2 regions of the Ruminococcus sp. J1101004sp1_RTP21198st1_B9_RTP21198_201120 genome follow, and region 2 is predicted to be linked to the other one. Evidence: predicted binding sites of a transcription regulator. Region 2 holds the regulator's gene; the other holds the start of a gene.

Region 1 (10,675 bases), on a different contig from region 2:
TTCTGGCAGGAATCTGTCTCCTGGAAGGAGGATTTTGTTACTTTCTTAACATTCCTACCAGCTCAGTGCTTTTTCCCACTCTGCTGGTACTGATGCTGATCTATCACAAAAGCCTGACTATCTCTATCTGGAAATCCGGCAGCATTTTTCTGGCAGTATGTGGGGTCTTTGCCTGTGTAAACAGCCTTTCCAGAGCAGTGAATGCCATTGTGGCAGAAAGACTTGGACTTCCGGAAACAGAGATCTGGTTTCACACCAGTGCCGGTATTTTTTACAATGTAATATGTCTGCTGTTCGTTGCTGCCGCCTGGTACCCGGCCTCCCATGCAGCCCGCACTATGATCGATGACGAAAATTTAGCCCAGACCTGGTATGTTTTCTGGATACTGCCACTGATTTTTATAGGTCTGAATCTCTTTATGATTCCCAAATATGAGGGAACTCTGTATACTGGACGTATTTTGCAGGGCTACATTGTGATCAGCCTGATGCTTCTTGTAATTCTCATGCTGTTTTACACAATGTTTCTTATGATGGCCAACAGCCTGAATAAAAATGCAAGGCTTCAGCAGGAAAATCATTTTCTCTCCCTTCAGCAGGCACGATATGAGAACCTTTGCTCTGCCATAGAGGAGGCAAGGCAGGCACGACACGATATCCGCCATCACTTTTTGCAGCTTTCTTCCCTTGCGGAAAAGGGAGATCTGGAAAAAATAAAAGAATACCTTTCCAATGCAAACAGTAAAATTCCAGACTACGACCTGCATTTTTGTGAAAACCAGGCGGCTGACAGCGTGATCAGCCATTATGCCGCTCTGGCAAAACGGGAGAACATTCCTTTCCGGGCAAAGGCCGATCTGCCAGCCCACATTTCCATAGACCAGATTGATATGTGCTTGGTTCTCTCCAACCTTCTGGAAAATGCTCTGGAAGCCAGTCTGAAAGCAAAGTCTTCCAACAGGAGAATCCATGCAGAGGTTTACCTTCATCATAAGCACCTTCTCCTGATCCAGGTGGAAAATACCTTTGAAGGAAAAATACAGGAGAAAAATCATATTTTCCAGTCGTCCAAGCGTCCCGGAAACGGAGTGGGAATCCAGTCTGTCCGCCACATTGCAGAAAAAAACGGAGGAGACAGCAGCTTCACTTATGAAAATGGTGTTTTTACTGCAAAAATTATGCTGCGCATACAGAAAACAGCCGTTTCCCATCCATAACCAAAGCAGAGAGGTTTCATGCAGACACGCTCTGGAACGTGTCGAAAAAATCATTCCCGCAATCTGCACGCCCCACTTTGCGGTATATTTTCCCCGAATCCAACAAAAAAAGAAAGCTGCAGAACAATATCAGAAATGATACTGTCTGAAGCTTTCTTTTTCTGCATCAATAAACTACAAATGCCATGACCACATACACCAGTATGGATATCAGGCAATACAGAGAATTGGTGGTGGAAACATAAGCGCTTCCATCCTCACTCTTCAGGAAGGTCTGCATACTGAATGTGGCTGGAGCGGACATGTAGCTGATCACTGCAAGGTTCAAAAGCAGATGATCTCCCACTATGTAATGTATTGCCAGCAGCACTCCCCCGATCATGACTGCCTGAAGAAGAATACGAAGTACAATGGTCCTGATACATGGGGAAAGAAGTTTCTTATCAAATTCAATGCTGAATCCTACCACCAGCAGAATAACTGAGGTTATGGAAGTGGTGAGAATGTTCTCCACACTTGTATAGGTACCTGCAAACGGTCCGGCAAGAAGCTTCTGCACCACACCGGTAAGTCCGGCAATGATTCCCAGCACACTTGCAATAAACGCCGGTGTACGTATTGCACTGGAAAACAGTTTTCCCGGATCGATCTTTTCCCCGTTTTCTACCTGTCCGAGCATTCCCATATAGACGCTGAAGCCAAACAAAAGGCCTGCAATATCCAGCACAGCGATCTGGGAAAGATTCTCCGCTCCGCAAAGGCTGGTATATAAAGGATAGGCCATGGAACCGCCTTCGTATACACTGACCATAAAGGGCAGATATTTCCGGTAACGCTCTGCCGGCATAAGCGGGCGGAGTAAAAAACCGATGCTAAAGGAAACAACCAGCATTACAAACATAATTCCAACCAGAATTCCGGTTTCTTTATTATATTCTGACGTAGCAAGGGCATGGAAAATTGCCACAGGAAGCATGATCTGGGTCACCAGAAGCTTCATATTGTTAATTCCATTCTGATCCAGCAGTTTCAGCCGCTTGCAGGCCATACCCAGAAGGATCATCACCAGTACGGGCAAAATAATTTCCAATACTTTCATTCTATGCACACTTTCTATGTATTTCTTAATATTGTATTTTGGTATTTCTTAATCCAGACTCTTCCTGATTTCTTACCTTACAGGATATTTCGTATGGCAAACTCTTCTGCCAGAGCGTGTCTGAATAGTTCTTTTATTCATCAAAATCGGTCTCAAATACTCCCTCAGGCGTACGCATGGTAAGAACCCCGAGATTAAAATCATCATCCATTACCGTGATATGATACTCAAAGATTACATCATCCTCAAACTTGGACAGCAGAATATAGCTTCCGTTCTCTTTTCCCTCGATCTGGTCGCAGATATCATCATACACATCTGCACCGGAAATCTCACGCGGATAACCGGAAGCTTTGATTTTTTTCTCAATTGCAGCGTATAATTCTTCCATTTTATGTTCTGCAGCAGTGCATGCCATCAGGGCTTACCCTCTCAGTTCTTTTTGACTGCCGCATACTCCTTTCCTGAATTTTTTTCGATTAAATATGATTGTATAATATCCGCCCCTGAAATGTCAAACCACATTTTAACCAAATCCTGGTTATCGTAATTTCTTCGTGAGCAAAGAAATCCTGATTTGTATGATTTCGTACCATACTTCTCGTTTTTTGTATAATTTTTTATAAATTATCTGTTATTTTATTCTACTCTCTACATTTTTTCCATGGCTTTTGTGTTTTTTTGTTTTTTCTTTTGTGTATTTCGTTGTGTTTTTCTTTGTTTTTGATATTTTTCATTGTTTTTTTCACCAATTTCTGTTGACATCTGACTGTTTTTGTTGTATGCTATTTTCTACAGAGAGGCACTCCATTTGGTACAAGGATATATCTATGGAATGCCTCAACTCGTATCTAAAGGGAGGTAATACTTATGAAAATGAAACAGGTTTTAGCAACAGGCGCAGCTTTATCAATGGCCCTCTCCATGACTCCGGTCACCGCATCCGCCGCAGACAAAGTGGACATAAACGTCATTGCTGCACAGTATGGCCAGCAGACTGCTGACTGGTGGGCGAACTTCGTGACAGAATTTAATGAGGCAAACCCGGACATTAACCTGAACGTAGAAGTTGTTTCCTGGAACGACATCTACACCGTAGTAAATACCCGTATCGCCAATGGCGAAGCTCCTGATGTCCTGAATATCGACGTATTCGCAGATTATCAGGCAGATGATCTCCTTCTTCCTATCCAGGACGTTGTTTCTGAAGAGACCTACAGCAAGATGTACGATGCATTCCTTGCACAGTCTGAAGTAGACGGAACTGTATGGGCTATCCCTGATCTTGCATCTGCACGTGCTATGTACTATAACAAAGACATCCTCGATGCAGCAGGCGTAGAAGTTCCTACTACATGGGATGAACTGAAAGCTGCATGTGAAGCTCTTAAGGCTTATGACGACAGCATTTATCCATGGGGTATCGATATGACTACTGACGAAGGTCAGGCAGCATTCGCATACTACACCTGGAACAACGGCGGCGGATTCGTTGACGATGAAGGCAACTGGACACTGAACAGTGAGCAGAACGTTGAAGCAATCCAGTACGCAATCGATCTTGTAAATTCCGGTTACACAAACACCGATCCTGCTAACGATACCCGTTATGATCTGCAGGATATGTTCGGCGCAGGTAAGGTTGCTATGCTCATCGCACCGAACAGCTTACCTACCTACATTGCTACAGGCGGAAATGAAGTAAACTACGGCGTTGCTTCCATTCCTTCCAATACAGGCGAGTCTGTATCTGCAGGTGTTATGGACCGCTTCATGTGCTTCGATAACGACTACTCAGATGATGAGAAAGCTGCTATCTCCACATTCTTTGATTATTTCTATGATGATGCCCGTTATACAGAGTGGGTTGACATGGAGGGATTCCTTCCGGCAACCAAGTCCGGCGGCGAGGCTCTCGCAGCAGCTAACGAAGATATGGCAAGCTGGATTGATATCTTAGACAGCTGTAAATTCTATCCAACAGCGAAAGCAGAATGGGCAGATGTAAAACAGGGCGTTATCAACGTAGAGCAGAATGCTCTTCTTGGCGGCGACGTTCAGGAATTACTGGATGACCTTCAGGCAGAAATCGCTGGCTGATCTTAATCCACTGTTTTTCCCATTACGAGGAAGATAATGGGCCGGACTTACGGGTCCGGTCCATTTTTAAGTTTGCGAAGCAAACGCTACTTCTTGTGCCAGGCACAAGAAGGTTCCACCTTTTTGCGAAGCAAACACTACTTCTTGTATTTGTCACAAGAAGGTTCTGTTTTTCTACGTAACAAACGCCGTTTTCTGTGCTTGTCTGCGCAGCGTCAACGCTATTTTTATAAAAAGAGAGGTATCCCTGTGAAGAAAAAATTCAAAAAAGTGGAACCATATGTATGGATCCTGCCAAGTGTCCTTCTCATGGCAATTTTCATCCTGGTTCCTATTATCTTTGTATTCCGTATGGCCTTAAGCGACGTCAGCAAAGCTGGTCTGATCAAAGGCTTCGCCGGATTGGAAAATTTCCGCAAGGTAACAAACAGCCCTGTTTTTGCCATGGTGCTGAAAAACACCCTTGTGTGGACCGTTGCCGTAGTCGGCATCTCCACACTCCTTGGATTTATCCTTGCGATCCTCCTCAACAATGAATTTAAAGGCCGTAAGCTTGCACGTGCCGTTGTTGTTTTCCCATGGGCCACAACCCTGATCGTTCAGGCAAGTATCTGGAAATTCATCATCGACACAGATTACGGTACCTTAAATACACTGTTGATGAAGCTTGGCATTATTGACCACGCTGTGAACTGGACTCCTACTGCCGGTGCTTATTTCGCCTGGGAAATTGCCTGCGGTATTTTTGTTACCATTCCATTTGTAACCTTTACCGTACTTTCCGGTCTGCAGAGTATTGATGCCAGCTACTATGAGGCAGCAGCCGTAGACGGAGCCAGCTACTGGCAGAAAATGTTCCAGATCACCATCCCGCTGGTACGTCCGAATCTTACCATCAGTACCATCCTGAACATTATCTACGTATTTAACTCTTTTCCGATCATATGGACCATCACCAAGGGTGACCCTGCCAACCGTACCGACACCCTGGTTACCTATCTGTACAAACTGGCCTTCTACAATGGCAAACAGGGACAGGCAGCAGCCGTATCTGTTATCGGCTTCCTGATTCTTCTTTTCTGCGCCAGCCTGTACATGGTTTCCGTACTGAAGAAAGGAGACGAATAATATGGCAAACACCAATGCTTCAGTTAAGAAAAAAAATACCAGAAACACAGTTTTGCGTGTATTGCTCTATGCAGTGATCATCGCCATCTGTCTGATAACTTTATACCCATATTTTGTAACTGTATGTACTGCTCTTAAAAGCCGCGCGGAAATCTTTTCCATGAATGGAACTATTTTCCCTGTTGAGGCCATCTGGTCCAACTTCACAGACGTATGGAAGCTGGCTCCCATGAGCAATTACATGATGAACTCCATTGTGATCGCAGGAGGCTCCACTCTTCTGGCTATGGTCTGCGGTATCCCAGCTGCTTATGCCCTGTCCAGAATGAAATTCAAAGGCCAGACTGCTTTTCTGGGATTTGTTATTGTCTCCCAGATGTTCGCACCGGTTGTACTTCTCATCGGTATCTACAAGGTTATGATGGCGTTCCATCTTACCAACAGCATTATCGGCCTGATCTTTATCAACGCAGCATTTAACCAGGCATTTGCTATCTGGCTGCTCCGCGGTACTTTCCTGAGCATCTCCCCTGAGATGGAGCAGGCTGCCACTATTGACGGCTGTAACCGCGTACATGCCCTTTTAAGGATCCTTCTGCCTGTTGCTGCACCTGGTATCGTTACAGCGCTTATTTTCGTATTTATCAACGCCTGGAACGAATATACAGTGGCACTGACACTGATCTCCACTGATACCTTCAAGCCTCTCACCGTTGGTATCAATATTTTCAATGGTTACAATATGATCGAGTGGCAGTATCTGTTTGCTGCTTCCCTCTATGCAATTGTTCCAGTTGTAATTCTGTTCGTCGGAATTGAAAAAAATCTGGTTGGAGGACTCACTTCTGGTGGTGTCAAGGGTTGATTTTTATTTTTTTCCAAGTATAATAGAGGAAGATGCGGACGCGAGAAAGGGTTGCCCAGGGCAGCCCTTTGTTCATGCCCCGTAACTATTCAGAAGGCAGTATTCCGCCAGGTGTTTTTGTGAACATTGTTCACAGCTGCGGCGCGAAATCATACAAAACATGTTACTGGTCATCCAGTAACTGTTTTATTGTGTACGGTAAAATTTCACATACGGAATAACCCCGATGATTCCGCACATTTCAGGAACTCTATACCGGAGATCACCGAATGATTCTTCTGTCCTGCTGACGAAAATTCAGCACATTTCACAGATTTTTAAAATCAATGGTTTTGACCTTGACTTTTCTGTAGAATACTGTAATATTGATAGTGCACAACATCTAGTATGCAATTAAAGATTTAAACACAATATATGGAGGGATTTGAAAGAATGAGTACTGAGGTCAATGCAAACGTCATTAAACGAAATGGCGTGGAAGTTATTTTTGATAAGGCGAAGATCATCAACGCCGTTGAAAAAGCGAATGAGGAGGTTTCTAAGCTTCACAGGCTGAGTCATTACCAGATCACAGCGCTTGCTGATATGATTGCCACCCGTGCCCTTGAATCCTCCCACGCTGTCAATGTGGAAGATATTCAGGATATGGTAGAGACCGGCATTATGGAGATGCGCGGTTATGAGGTTGCACAGAAGTATGTGCGCTATCGCTACAAGAGAGAGCTTACCCGCAAGTCCAATACCACAGACGACAGCATCCTTGCTCTTCTTGACCAGATTAATGAGAATGCCAAGCAGGAGAACTCCAATAAGAACCCTACTATTAACTCTACCCAGCGTGATTACATGGCAGGCGAGGTCAGCAAGGACCTGACCATGCGTGTTCTTCTTCCTGAGGAGATCGTAAAGGCTCACGACGAGGGAATCATTCATTTCCATGATTCCGATTACTACGCACAGCGTGAGCATAACTGTGACCTGATCAATCTGCAGGATATGCTCCAGAACGGCACGGTTATCAGCCAGACACTGATTGAGAAGCCTCACAGCTTCTTTACCGCATGTAACGTTACCACACAGATCGTCGCACAGGTAGCCAGCAATCAGTACGGCGGACAGTCCTTCTCTCTCGCCCATCTGGCTCCTTTTGTAGACATCAGCCGCCAGAAGATCCGTAACAAGGTAATCGAGGAACGTAAGGCTTGCGGTGAGCCTCTTGATGATGAGATCATCCAGAAGGTATCGGAACGCAGACTGAAGGATGAGATCCAGAGTGGTATCCAGACGATCCAGTACCAGCTGATCACTCTTATGACCTGTAACGGACAGGCACCATTTGTAACGATTTTCATGTATCTTGATGAAGTTCCGGAGGGACGCACCCGTGATGACCTTGCACTGATCATCGAGGAAGTTATGAAGCAGCGTATGCAGGGTGTTAAGAACGAGCGCGGTGCGTGGATCACACCTGCATTCCCGAAGCTGATCTATGTGCTGGATGAGGATAACATCCACGAGGATTCCAAATATTGGTACCTCACAGAGCTTGCAGCGAAATGTACTGCCAAGCGTATGGTTCCGGATTACATCTCAGCCAAGATCATGCGCCAGTTAAAAAACGGCAATGTTTACACCTGCATGGGATGCCGTTCCTTCCTTACCGTTGAGGAGAAACAGAAGAACCCGGACGGTTCCTACAAGTTCTACGGTCGTTTTAACCAGGGTGTTGTTACCATTAACCTTGTAGATGTAGCCTGCTCCTCAGACGGCGATTTTGATAAGTTCTGGGAGATTCTGGAGGAGCGCCTGGAGCTTTGCCACAGAGCACTCCGCTGCAGACATGAGCGTCTTCTTGGCACAGTTTCCGATGTTGCCCCGATCCTGTGGCAGTATGGTGCTCTTGCACGGCTTAAGAAGGGTGAGACCATTGACAAGCTTCTTTATGACGGCTATTCTACGATCTCACTTGGATATGCAGGTCTCCATGAGATGTGCATGAGAATGTACGGAAAGCCTCATACAGACCCTGAGGTTCGTCCGTTTGCGCTGAAGGTTATGCAGCGCCTCAATGACAAATGTGCCCAGTGGAAGGCAGCTGAGAACATCAGCTACTCTGTATATGGCACTCCGATGGAATCCACCACATACAAGTTTTCCAAATGTCTCCAGAAGCGTTTTGGCATCATTCCAGGAGTTACGGATAAGAATTATATTACAAACAGCTATCACGTTCACGTTACTGAGGAGATCGACGCATTCTCCAAGCTGAAATTCGAGTCTGAATTCCAGAAGCTTTCTCCAGGAGGAGCCATCAGCTACGTGGAAGTTCCGAATATGAAGCAGAATATTCCGGCAGTTCTCTCTGTTATGAAGTTTATCTATGATAACATCATGTATGCAGAGCTGAATACCAAGAGTGATTTCTGTGATGTCTGCGGATATGACGGAGAGATCCAGATCAAAGAAGACGAGAACGGCAAGCTGATCTGGGAATGCCCGAACTGCGGTAACCGCAATCAGGACAAGATGAGCGTTGCCAGAAGAACCTGCGGATACATCGGTACCCAGTTCTGGAACCAGGGACGTACCCAGGAGATCAAGGATCGTGTATTACATCTGTAATAAGTAATGGTTCCCGGGTTTTCTGTGAACTACGTTTACAGAACCTTATATAACGTTACCACTGAACATAACACTCCGGACAGTTTTCTGAATTTCATAATTTTGATTTCTGTCCGGATTTTTTTGCATAATGGTATTTTACTATGAAAGTCCTGAATCGTGTTTGAAAAAGGCTTTCTGCAAGATGTGTGCATTTGATTATCAAGCACAGGAGGAAAAGAGGAATCAGTTATGAACTACGGAAACATTAAATCCTACGACATTGCAGACGGCACAGGCGTGCGTGTAAGCCTGTTCGTATCTGGTTGCAGGCACCACTGTAAGGGCTGTTTTAACGCACCTACGTGGGATTTTAACTACGGTAAGCCATTTACCCGGGAGACACAGGATAAGATTCTGGAGCTGCTTGCTCCGTCTTATATAGAGGGCTTCTCCCTACTCGGCGGCGAGCCATTCGAGCCAGAGAATCAGCCTGTTCTGGCAGAGCTTCTGGAAGAGATCAGGCGTACCTTTCCGGATAAATCCATCTGGTGTTACAGTGGATATCTTTTTGACAAAGATATGGTTCCCGGAGGTAAGATCTACACTCCTTTTACAGACCGGATGCTTTCCTGCATCGACGTTCTGGTAGACGGAGAGTTTATTCAGGAATTGAAAAACCTCTCCCTTCAGTTCAGAGGGAGCAGCAATCAGCGAATTCTGCATTTAAAAGATGGTAAGCTTATTAAAGAAGGCCTGTGATACGGGTCTTCTTTTCTTATATCTGCATTCAAATAGTTGCATAAGTTTTTACATCTGGGTAATCGAAAATCCCCCTCCTGTCTAACAGGAGGGGGATTTTATTACACTTTATTTATTTTGCTTTCGCATATTTTGGTGTGCTGTAAGAAGAATAGATTGGAACACCTGCTTCGTTGTTTCCAACGGCGCGTACTTTGTAATAATACTTGGTTCCAGCTTTCTTGGAGCTCTTGTCAACATATTTCACTTTGGAGCCTTTTGTAATAGTTCCTACCAGTTTGTATCCGGAACCTTTCTTAGTGGAACGGTATACCTGATATCCGGTAGCTCCTGTTACTTTCTTCCAGCTGACAGTAATCTTGCCCTTTGTTGCTTTCGCTTTTGGACTGGTTGGCTTCGCGATCTTTGCTGTGGAAACTATAGCACTTGCAGATTTGCTTGCACCACTTGTATATGTTTCATCAGCAGAATCTTTGTACTCATAGGACTTACCATTCTTGTAAGCAATTACATAATAGTAATATTTTACTCCTGCTTTCGGTCCTTTGTACTCTGTGCTTGTTGCACCATTATAGGTGTACTTGATCTCGCGATCTGTAATAGTCGTTTCCTTCAGTTCACTAACGAATTTGTATCCGCTGACTGTTGTGGAATCAGCAACATAATTCGGGACAGTTGCACTGGAACCGTAACTATAGCTGTAAGAATTGCTGTCTTTGTTATATCTGTTCCAGGAAGAGGTGGTTCTGTATACACGATAGTAATCAGCACCTGCTACCGGATTCCATGTTACAGTAATACTTCCATCTGCTTTGTTTGCAACAGCTTTTACATTGCCAGGAGTTGCTAAAACAGGATTAACTGTTGCTCTGATTTCATTGCTGTATTCCTGTCCTCTGTATG
Region 2 (10,675 bases):
CTGTCTGATTCCAGCCCTGGTCATTTGCTGCTCCGGAAAGTAAAAGTGCTACCTTCAGTCCTTCTCCATCAGCTGCCTGTACCGGCTGAGTACATACACCATTTACCATAGCCGCTGTCATTGCCATTGCTAATCCCATAACCACCAGTTTTTTCATCATAATCCTCCTTGATCAGATCCTGTTTTCGTGTATTCGATACTGTTCACTCCGTGGCCAGTATCGCTTATTTTTCTTATCCACAACTTTGTAGTTGCTATAAGGTTTTCTTAAGGCTTCTTTATAGTAAACTATATAGTTACTATAGAGTCAATACTTTTTTTCTTTTTTTGCAAAATTATCTGAAAAACCATTGAAGACGCACAGGGCAGTTTTTATTATTCTCCAAATTCTTCTGCAACCTTCTTCAGCATTTCCCGGATTGGCAGATGATATGGGCATCTTGTCTCGCACTTGCCGCATCCCACACATGCAGAAGCTTTCACTGCCATGCTGCCGTAGCGGTCTTTCGCCCAGTCAGCCAGATTGTAGCGTTCCAGATATCCTGCGAAAAGGAATGCGCTTGGGATGCTGATTCCAACCGTACATGGCGCACAGTAATTGCAGCGACGGCAGAAATTGGTGCCCAGCTGATGGCGGATCTGTTCCATTTCTGCAAGCTCTGCCTCTGTAAGAGGTGCTGTGTCAGAGCATGCCTTAATGTTCTCTTCCAGTTCAGATACTTCTGCCATTCCCGGGATTACCACAGTAACAGCCGGGTTAGAACAGACATAACGAAGTGCAAGAGTGCCATTCTCAATTGCACCACCTGCTAATGGCTTCATGGCAATAAAGCCCACATTTTTCTCCTGACATTTGCGGATCAGCTCGTCGCCCTGGTTTTCTACGATATTATATGGAAACATGATTGTCTCCACCCAGTCCAGATTCAGTGCGCGCTCAAAAACAGCTGTAGAATGTGCAGTCAGACCGATATGACCAATTTTACCGGCTGCTTTCGCCTCCAATAAAGCCTCCAAGGCACCGCCCTCACCTATAACAGTGTCCAGCTGTTCCATGCTTGGGTTGTGTACCTGATACAGGTCAATGTGATTGGTTCGAAGATTGCCAAGGCTCTTCTCAATGTCTGCTTCCATGGCTTCTCTGGTTCTTGCCATACTCTTGGTGGCAATTACAAATTTGTCACGAATTCCTTCAAGGGCATAACCAAGATACTCCTCGCTGACCGTGTAGCCTCTGGCTGTATCGATATAATTTACCCCCTCTTCTGCCAGCTGCTGCATTAATTTCTTAGTACCTTCCGCGTCAATTCTCTGGATGGGGATTCCGCCAAATCCCATACGGGAAATCTTAAGACCAGTTTTTCCAAGTGTTGTATATTCCATTTGTGCTCCTCCTTATTTTTGATATATAATAATTTATGATACCAGTGTCAAAAGGTCAAAAAGCCGTTCGTGCTTGCACGATAAGGCGTTTGAACTTGGGACACGCCAAATATGAGAAAGTAGCGATTTACGCAGTAAATCAGTGGATTTCGAATATTTGGAGGATTGCGGGAGCAGCGTAGCTGCGGAGCAATCCGGGGTATCAAATGAGTGGCAAAAGACCTTTTGACACTCATATCATAATTTATAAAATGTGTCTGAAATTAAACAAAATATGCCACCGGCATACGCCGATGGCACATAAATAAACAGCTTATGCTATTTAGAACGGAATATTCGCAATCCGCTACTTGCTCATAAATAACTGCTCTGTAGTTATTTATACGCGTGACAGGTACTCGCCTGTTCTGGTGTCGATTTTCAGCTTGTCGCCCTGGTTAACGAACAGCGGAACCATTACCTGTGCTCCTGTCTCAACGATAGCCGGTTTGGTAGCACCCTGAGCTGTATTTCCAGCGAATCCTGGCTCTGTCTCTGTAACTACAAGCTCAACGAATAACGGAGGCTCAATAGCGAATACATTGCCATTGTGAGAACAGATCTTAACCATCTCATTCTCTTTTACAAATTTAAGAGAATCGCCAACCTGCTCTTCTGTAAGACCAACCTGGTCAAATGTCTCTACGTTCATGAAGTAATATAATCCGCCATCGCTGTAGAGATACTGCATATCAACACGCTCGATACGTGCTGTAGGGAATTTCTCTGTAGGACGGAAAGATTTCTCTAACACGGATCCTGTAATAATATTTTTGTATTTGGTTCTAACGAAAGCAGCTCCCTTACCCGGTTTAACGTGCTGGAATTCTACGATCTGACAAACGTTGCCATCAATTTCTACTGTGACACCGTTTCTGAAATCACCTGCTGAAATCATAATTAATTTTTCCTCCTTATAGTGCTTATGACTAGAAATATTTTATTATATATGTACCATTTTTTCAACTACTTTTTTTCATATGCAGCCAAATTTTCCTGTTTTTCCCATATATTATGGCAAAATACTTTTGTATTCACGGAAGCTGTCCTTCAATTTCCTTGATTAGTTCCTCAAAAGGCTTCACTCCTGTCACAACTTCAATATCTGCAAATTTATGATAAATCGGATCACGCTGTTTCAGAAGCTTTTTGATCTTTTCATCCTGATTTTCGCCTTCCAGAAGAGGATTGCTATTTCCCTCAAGCCTCTTGCGGAGAGTCTCAGCAGACCCCTTCAGGTAAACAACTGTACCCAGCTGCTTAATATACTGCTCATTCTGCTCCTGAACCGGAAGACCTGCGCCAAGAGAAATCACTTTTCTTTCTTTATCTTCAATCAGAGCTTTCACAGTCATAGTTTCCAGAGCACGGTAATATGGCTCTCCAAATTTCTGTAAAATCTCCTTTACGGACATGTTCATCTTCTTAACGATCACCTTGTCCACATCCACAAATGTCAGTCCCAGGTCACTGGACAGACGTTTCCCCACTCTTGTCTTGCCAGACCCCATAAATCCGATCACCACAATATGGTTCATGAATTCTTCTCCTCCTTGGTATAAAAATGTAATACAATTTTCTCCAGATAGCGCTTCAGCACGATCTGGATCTCTTCCTTGGGATTGATCGGCTTTACCAGAATATTACGAAGGCCAGCATTCTTAGCCCCCCATATATCGGTAAAAAGCTGGTCTCCGATAAAGACCGTATTCCCTGTGTTCGTTCCAAGTCTCTCCATGGCCCTTTCATAGCCTTTTCTGGACGGCTTGGCAGCCATTTCAATGAACTGAGCGCCTACTGAAGCGGCAAAGGGTTCTACCCTTTTTTTCCTGTTGTTTGACACCAGACAGCAGGAAAAGCCAATGTCACGAAGCTTCTGAAAAAGCCGGACAGCTTCCGGATCTGCCGGTGCCCCATGAGGAACCAGGGTATTGTCGATATCAAACAAAATCCCCCTGTATCCCTCCTGGTATAGTTTTTCATAGTTGACTACATATGCTGAATCCAGATATTTATCTGGAAAAAAGCGTTCAAACATTCTGTTACATCCTTTAATTCTTTTATTTTCTATGGTAATACAGATTGCGGGAATGATTTTTCAAACAGACTCCGGCAACGCGCTTTGCAATGCACAGAAATCATGTATTCACATGACCTCGCGCCTGTTTTCCAAGAGGTTCTGTCAGGATCCCGTCACCTGCTTAGGTACGCCTGCAGTTCCTCATAATGGTCTTTCATCACATCATAACCATGCTGATAAAACGCCATCAGCTTCTCTTTGTTCGCCTCCGCACGCCCCACAGTGGGAATTTCCGGGCGGATGACAAAAATATGTCCTTCCCTCTCCCATTTTTCCAGAAGCTCCAAAGTCCGGTTGTAGCTGCGGTAACGATTATATAAAGTGTTCAAAAATTCCGGGTAATGCCGAAATGCAGCCACATAAAGCGGAGTGCTCTTTCCCGGTTTCTTCTTGCGGTAACCCATATTTCGGGTAAGGATCACCACGTTCTTTCGATATCCCTTCTCCATGGCATGGATCAGGGGAATCGAATCTGCAATGCCGCCATCCAGATAAGGAACACCGTCAATCTCTACCATGGGACTTACAACGGGAATACTGGAAGAAGCCCTTCCAATATCCATCAGGCGACGTCTGTCATGCTTCTCAGTCATATATTCCGCATCACCAGTCTGGCAGTTGGTCACTACCAGCTCACACTCCGTATCTGACTGAAAAAAAGTATCAAAATCAAACGGAAACAATTCATTTGGATATTTGTCAAACAGCATATCCATGTCAAAAAGCTCATGCTTCTTAAGAGCTTCCTTAGTAGCAATATAGCTGTTTGCCTTATCCTCTATGATCATGCAGTCTCTGGTCCTTCCAGGCTGCCAGGATACATAATCAAGAGCATTGCAGGAACCAGCGGAAACACCCACCACATATGGGAATTTCACCTCTTTTTCCATAAGATAATCCAGAACCCCTGCTGTAAATACTCCCCTGCTTCCCCCGCCCTCCAGGACCAGGGAAGACTGATGCTTCACTGTCATTCTTATTCACGCTCCTTAAGCGGTACGTATACAGCCGGAGCCAGAACGTTCTTGTAAGCCGGACGGATGATCTTGTCTGTATTGATCAGTTCTTCCATTCGGTGGGCGCTCCAGCCCACAATACGTGCCACTGCAAAAATCGGTGTATACAGCTCAAGAGGCAAATCCAGCATGCTGTAAACAAAACCGCTGTAAAAATCCACGTTTGCGCTGACACCCTTGTAAATATGGCGCTCCTCGGCGATAACCTCCGGAGCCATTTGCTCTACCATCGCGTAGAGATTGTATTCTTTCATACGGCCTTTTTCTCTGGCCAGAGTCTCAACAAAGCCTTTCAGTACCTGGGCACGGGGATCCGATACCGAATAGATCGCGTGTCCCATACCATAAATAAGACCTCTCTTATCAAAAGCTTCTTTGCGAAGCAGTTTCTTCAGATACTCTCTTACTTCCTCTTCGTCAGAAATATCCTTCACATTCTTCTTCAAATCCTGGAACATACTTACAACCTTAATATTGGCACCACCGTGCTTCGGACCTTTCAGAGAACCGAGAGCTGCTGCGATTGCAGAATAAGTGTCTGTTCCGGATGAGGAAACAACGTGTGTAGTAAATGTAGAGTTATTACCACCGCCATGCTCCATATGAAGGATCAGGGCAAGATCCAGGATCTTCGCCTCCAGATGGGAATATTTCTTATCCGGGCGAAGCATACGGAGGATATTCTCCGCTGTGGAAAGCTCTTTCTTCGGATTGTGAATATAAAGGCTCTTGCCGCATACATAGTGATTGTAAGCCTGATATCCATAAACAGATAAAAGAGGAAATACACTGATCAGATTCAGGCACTGTCTCAGTACATTCGGAAGGGAAATATCATCCGGCTCCTTGTCATAGCAATAAAGTGTAAGCACACTTCTGGACAGGGCATTCATAATGTCCTTGGACGGTGCTTTCATGATAACGTCCCTTACGAAATTCGTAGGAAGGGAGCGCTGGTTCGCCAGAAGCTTGGTGAAATCCTCCAGTTCCTCCTCATTCGGAAGCTTGCCGAACAGTAAAAGATAGGTAGTTTCTTCGAAGCCGTATCTGTCATCTTCAATAAATCCCCTGGTCAACTCCTTGATGTCATATCCCCTGTAGGAAAGACTGCCCGCACAGGGCACTTCCTTGCCGTCAACCACCTTCGTGGCGCATACATTGGAAATCTGCGTCAGACCCGCCAGGACGCCCTTACCATTGATATCGCGAAGCCCTCGCTTTACATCGTATTTCTGATAAAGAGACAGATCCAGGCTGGAATGCTCCTTGCAAACCTCCGTCAGGTTCTCTATTTCCGGTGTTACTTTCATCTTAAATCCTGTCATTCAAATAAACTCCTTTCTTTTTAATCCGTCCGATAATCCGTTCCTCCCTCAATTATTAATGCTGTCAGAGTCAGAAGCGGATGCTTCTGCTCCGGCATTGTAAATGGATAATCTGTGACTGCCATTGTTTTATTATCTTCTTATCGCTGTTTATAGGTGGACAAGAAATCCTTCAGCTTGTCCATAGCCTTCTCCAGCTGACGCACATTCGGCAGATATACTACGCGGAAGTGGTCAGGACAATTCCAGTTAAAGCCCTTTCCCGGCACCAGAAGCACCTGTTTCTCATGTAAGAAATCAAGAGCAAACTGCTCGTCATTGTGAATATTGAATTTTTCTGTATCGATCTTCGGAAAAATATAGAACGCAGCCTTGGGCTTTACGGCTGTGATTCCCGGAATGTCATTGAGTGCCTTGTAGATAAAATCTCTCTGCTCATAAACTCTTCCGCCTGGCTGAATGTACTCATTTACACTCTGGTATCCACCAAGTGCAGTCTGTACAATGGACTGGGCCGGAACATTGGAGCAAAGACGCATGGAGGAAAGCATGTTAATACCTTCAATATACCCCTTCGCCTTATTCTTGGCACCACTTAAGATCATCCATCCAATACGGAAACCAGCGATCATATGAGACTTGGAAAGTCCGGAAAAAGTAACGCAGAATACGTCTGGTGCAAGGGATGCAATAGAAGTATGCTTATAGCCATCCATGATCAGACGGTCGTATATCTCATCTGAAAAAATGATCAGCTCGTGCTCTCTTGCGATCTGCACGATCTGCTCCAGGATCTCCTTGGGATAAACTGCTCCTGTAGGGTTATTCGGATTAATGATAACAATCGCTTTGGTCTTGTCTGTGATCTTGCTCTTAATATCATCAATGTCCGGATACCATTCAGACTGCTCATCACAAATATAATGAACTACATTTCCACCTGCCAGAGTCGCAGTAGCTGTCCACAAAGGATAATCCGGTGCAGGGATCAGAATCTCATCCCCGTTATCCAGAAGTGCCTGCATACAGAGATTGATCAGCTCACTGACACCATTACCTGTATAAATATCACTCATGGTAACCCCGGGAATTCCTCGAAGCTGGGCATACTGCATAATGGCCTTTCTTGCGGAAAAGATTCCTTTGGAATCTGAATATCCCTGAGAGGTACGAATATTGCTCAGCATGTCCAGAATTACTTCCTGCGGTGCAGAAAATCCAAATGGATATGGATTGCCGATATTCAGCTTCAGAATCTCCATTCCATCCTCTTCCATTCTGGCCGCTTCATCCACTACCGGTCCTCGCACATCATAAAGTACGTTATCCAGTTTACTGGACTTCTCGAATGTTTTCATTTATTTCACTCCTCATCTTACTACTTATGTCCGGCATATCTGTCTTTTTCCTGCTCCGGCATAATGTATTTCTTGCTATCTATCATCTCATATTTGGCTCATTTTCGCAAGCCTTAATGAAATTTTTGGAAATATGAAAAAAACTCTTTTCATTTTTAGCACTTTAGTGTATAATAGCGTCGTTAAAAAATTTTACACCTATCTGGATGAGGAGGAATTACAATGTCTTACACAGAAGAAGTATACGAAAGAGTCGTAGCACAGAATCCAGGTGAGCCTGAATTTCACCAGGCAGTAAAGGAAGTTCTGGATTCCCTGAAGGTCGTAATTGACAAAAATGAAGAAGAATACCGCAGCATGTCCCTTCTGGAGCGTCTTGTAGAGCCGGAAAGAATCATTTCCTTCCGCGTTCCATGGGTAGATGACAAGGGCGTTGTTCAGGTAAACAAGGGATATCGTGTACAGTTTAACAGCGCTATCGGACCTTATAAGGGTGGTCTTCGTTTCCATCCGTCAGTAAACCAGGGTATCTTAAAATTCCTTGGATTTGAGCAGACATTTAAGAACTCCCTTACCGGACTTCCAATCGGTGGTGGTAAAGGTGGTTCCAACTTTGACCCGAAAGGCAAATCTGACAGAGAGGTTATGGCATTCTGCCAGAGCTTCATGACAGAGCTTTCCAAATATATCGGTGCTGACACTGATGTTCCGGCTGGTGATATCGGTGTAGGCGGACGTGAGATTGGTTATTTATTCGGACAGTACAAGAGAATCCGCGGATTATACGAGGGTGTTCTCACAGGTAAAGGACTTACCTACGGCGGATCTCTGATCCGTACACAGGCTACCGGATATGGTGTTGTTTATATGCTTGATGAGATCATGAAAGCACATAACGATTCTATTGATGGAAAGACATTCATCGTAACAGGATCCGGAAACGTTGCAATCTATGCTGTAGAGAAAGCTCAGCAGCTTGGCGGCAAGGTTGTTGCTATGTGTGACTCCAACGGATATATTTATGATCCGGAAGGAATCAAGCTTGACATTGTGAAAGATATCAAAGAAGTAAAACGTGGACGTATCAAAGAGTACGCAGACCGTGTTGAGGGTGCTTCTTACACAGAAGGTACCGGAATCTGGAACATCAAATGTGATGTATACCTTCCATGTGCTACCCAGAACGAGCTTGCTCTTGATGGTGCTAAGACACTTGTTGCAAACGGCTGCAAATATGTAGTTGAGGGTGCGAACATGCCTACTACTCTTGATGCTACAACTTATCTCCAGGAGAACGGTGTTCTGTTCATGCCTGGTAAAGCAGCTAACGCTGGTGGTGTTGCTACTTCTGCTCTTGAGATGAGCCAGAACTCCATGAGACTTTCCTGGACAGCAGAGGAAGTTGATGAGAAGCTTCACGGAATCATGGTAGACATCTTCCACAAAGCAGATGACGCAGCTAAGCGTTATGGTATGAAAGACAACTATGTTGCCGGTGCTAACATCGCCGGATTTGAGAAAGTTGTAGATGCTATGAAAGCTCAGGGTATCTGCTGATTCTCTGTTATCTGAAGTTTTTAAAAGACAGGTCCGCTGTGGCCTGTCTTTTTTATTCCATTTAACAATTGTTTATACAGAAAAAAATCCCCGCTCTCTGGCGAGGATTTTTCTAATTTAAAAATTTCTTCAGTTCATCCATAAAGGTGCTGACATCTTTAAACTCCCGATACACAGAAGCGAATCGCACATACGCCACCGAATCCAGATCTTTTAAATGGCTCATCACGATTTCTCCGATTTTCGTGCTGGAGATTTCTTTATCTTCGGCATTAAAGATGTCGCCTTCTATGGCATCGATCATGGCTTCCAGCTTATCGCTGGCAATGGGACGTTTGTAGCAGGCGCGGCGGACACCGTTGATCAGTTTATTGCGGTCGTACTGCTCACGGTTCAGATTCTTCTTGATTACGGTTAACGGGATTGTCTCCACATTCTCATAAGTGGTAAATCTTCTTCCACAGGAATCGCACAGTCTTCTGCGTCTTATGGAATTGGTCTCTTCCACTGGTCTTGAATCTACTACTCTTGTATTATCCTGATTACAGTATGGACATCTCATGTATTTATTTCCCCTTCCTCATGTCTCCCCTTCTGCCATACAATCCGGGCAGCAGACTTTCCTCTTTTCTGTTTGCTCAGTAACATAAAACGGACTGAATTACCTATTTCTTATTATACTTTAATCATAGAAAGTATGTCAATAAACTCCATACATATTTTCAGACTTTTTGCATAATATCATAAAAAACAGGTGCTTTTCATGCGTATTTGCGAATTAAAGCAAAAAGAAGTGATCAATATCTGTACCTGCCGTACACTTGGCTGTCCGGTGGATGTGGAATTTAACTGTGAAACCGGATGTATTACCGCCCTTGTGGTTCCCGGACCTGGCAGTTTCTGCTTTTGTTTCTGGGGAGCCGGAAGTGAATATATAATTCCATGGAATTGTATCCGGCAGATCGGAGATGACATTATCCTGGTAGAAATTGATGAAAAGTATTGCTGTAAAAAGGCTTAATTCTATTTTCCCAATTGTCAAGGGGCAATAATTTTTATATTTTCCCGAAAAAAGAATATTTATCCTCCCACGTGAGAATCATTGTTACTGTTCACTTCGTTCTCAGCAGCACGCTTCGCGATGCACAAAAGGAGGATTCAAATAATGGCACTTAACAAAGTTGAAATTTGCGGAGTCAATACATCGAAGCTTCCGGTACTGAAGGCAGAAGAAAAAGAAGAGCTTTTTCGCAGGATCAAGGAGGGTGATGAAGAAGCCAGGGAACTTTACATTAAAGGAAATCTGCGGCTGGTTCTCAGCGTGATCAAGCGTTTTTCCAACAGCAGCGAAAATATGGACGATCTTTTTCAGATTGGCTGCATTGGGCTTATAAAAGCAATTGATAATTTTGACACTACATTGAATGTAAAATTTTCCACTTATGCAGTGCCTATGATCATTGGAGAGATACGAAGGTATCTTCGTGACAATAACAGTATCCGGGTGAGCCGGTCTCTGCGGGATATTGCTTATCGAGCAATTTATGCAAAAGAAACCTATATGAAAACAAATCTGAGGGAGCCTACCATTGCGGAAATTGCCAGCGAAATAGGGATAAATAAAGAGATGATCGTATATGCTATGGATGCGATACAGAATCCGGTGTCACTTTTTGAACCGGTTTATACGGAAGGCGGGGATACGCTTTATGTGATGGACCAAATCAGCGATAAGAAAAACAAGGAGGAGACCTGGGTGGAAAATCTGTCCCTCCGGGAAGCTATAAACCGGCTGAATAAGCGGGAACGGCATATTATTGATCTGCGTTTTTACGAGGGCAAAACCCAGATGGAGGTAGCTCAGGAAATCGGGATTTCTCAGGCACAGGTCAGCCGGTTGGAAAAGAATGCGCTTAA

The links. Region 2 encodes NrdR, which represses ribonucleotide reductase genes. Its sites were predicted from a motif close to CACNANATNTNGTG; they were not measured.
Region 1: a site for NrdR is predicted at 6,784-6,797, ahead of nrdD (anaerobic ribonucleoside-triphosphate reductase). Genes of this name have one in related genera too.

What each region holds. Positions count from the first base shown of each region.
Region 1 is NZ_JBCOMI010000001.1:153,483-164,157, reverse strand. It holds gene AB5618_RS00710 (sensor histidine kinase) at 1-1,217, shown strand, start outside; partial or broken gene AB5618_RS00705 (DUF6783 domain-containing protein) at 1,242-1,316, opposite strand; gene AB5618_RS00700 (hypothetical protein) at 1,281-1,406, shown strand; gene AB5618_RS00695 (AEC family transporter) at 1,384-2,316, opposite strand; gene AB5618_RS00690 (hypothetical protein) at 2,450-2,707, opposite strand; gene AB5618_RS00685 (ABC transporter substrate-binding protein) at 3,187-4,416, shown strand; gene AB5618_RS00680 (carbohydrate ABC transporter permease) at 4,666-5,544, shown strand; gene AB5618_RS00675 (carbohydrate ABC transporter permease) at 5,546-6,409, shown strand; gene nrdD (anaerobic ribonucleoside-triphosphate reductase) at 6,842-9,031, shown strand; gene nrdG (anaerobic ribonucleoside-triphosphate reductase activating protein) at 9,263-9,772, shown strand; gene AB5618_RS00660 (fibronectin type III domain-containing protein) at 9,885-10,675, opposite strand, start outside.
Region 2 is NZ_JBCOMI010000042.1:7,222-17,896, reverse strand. It holds gene AB5618_RS19285 (BMP family protein) at 1-160, opposite strand, end outside; gene AB5618_RS19280 (aldo/keto reductase) at 376-1,383, opposite strand; gene efp (elongation factor P) at 1,763-2,320, opposite strand; gene AB5618_RS19270 (shikimate kinase) at 2,457-2,960, opposite strand; gene AB5618_RS19265 (YqeG family HAD IIIA-type phosphatase) at 2,957-3,460, opposite strand; gene AB5618_RS19260 (patatin family protein) at 3,616-4,476, opposite strand; gene AB5618_RS19255 (citrate/2-methylcitrate synthase) at 4,479-5,843, opposite strand; gene AB5618_RS19250 (aminotransferase class I/II-fold pyridoxal phosphate-dependent enzyme) at 5,984-7,201, opposite strand; gene gdhA (NADP-specific glutamate dehydrogenase) at 7,424-8,758, shown strand; gene nrdR (transcriptional regulator NrdR) at 8,871-9,320, opposite strand; gene AB5618_RS19235 (PRC-barrel domain-containing protein) at 9,522-9,779, shown strand; gene sigG (RNA polymerase sporulation sigma factor SigG) at 9,924-10,675, shown strand, end outside.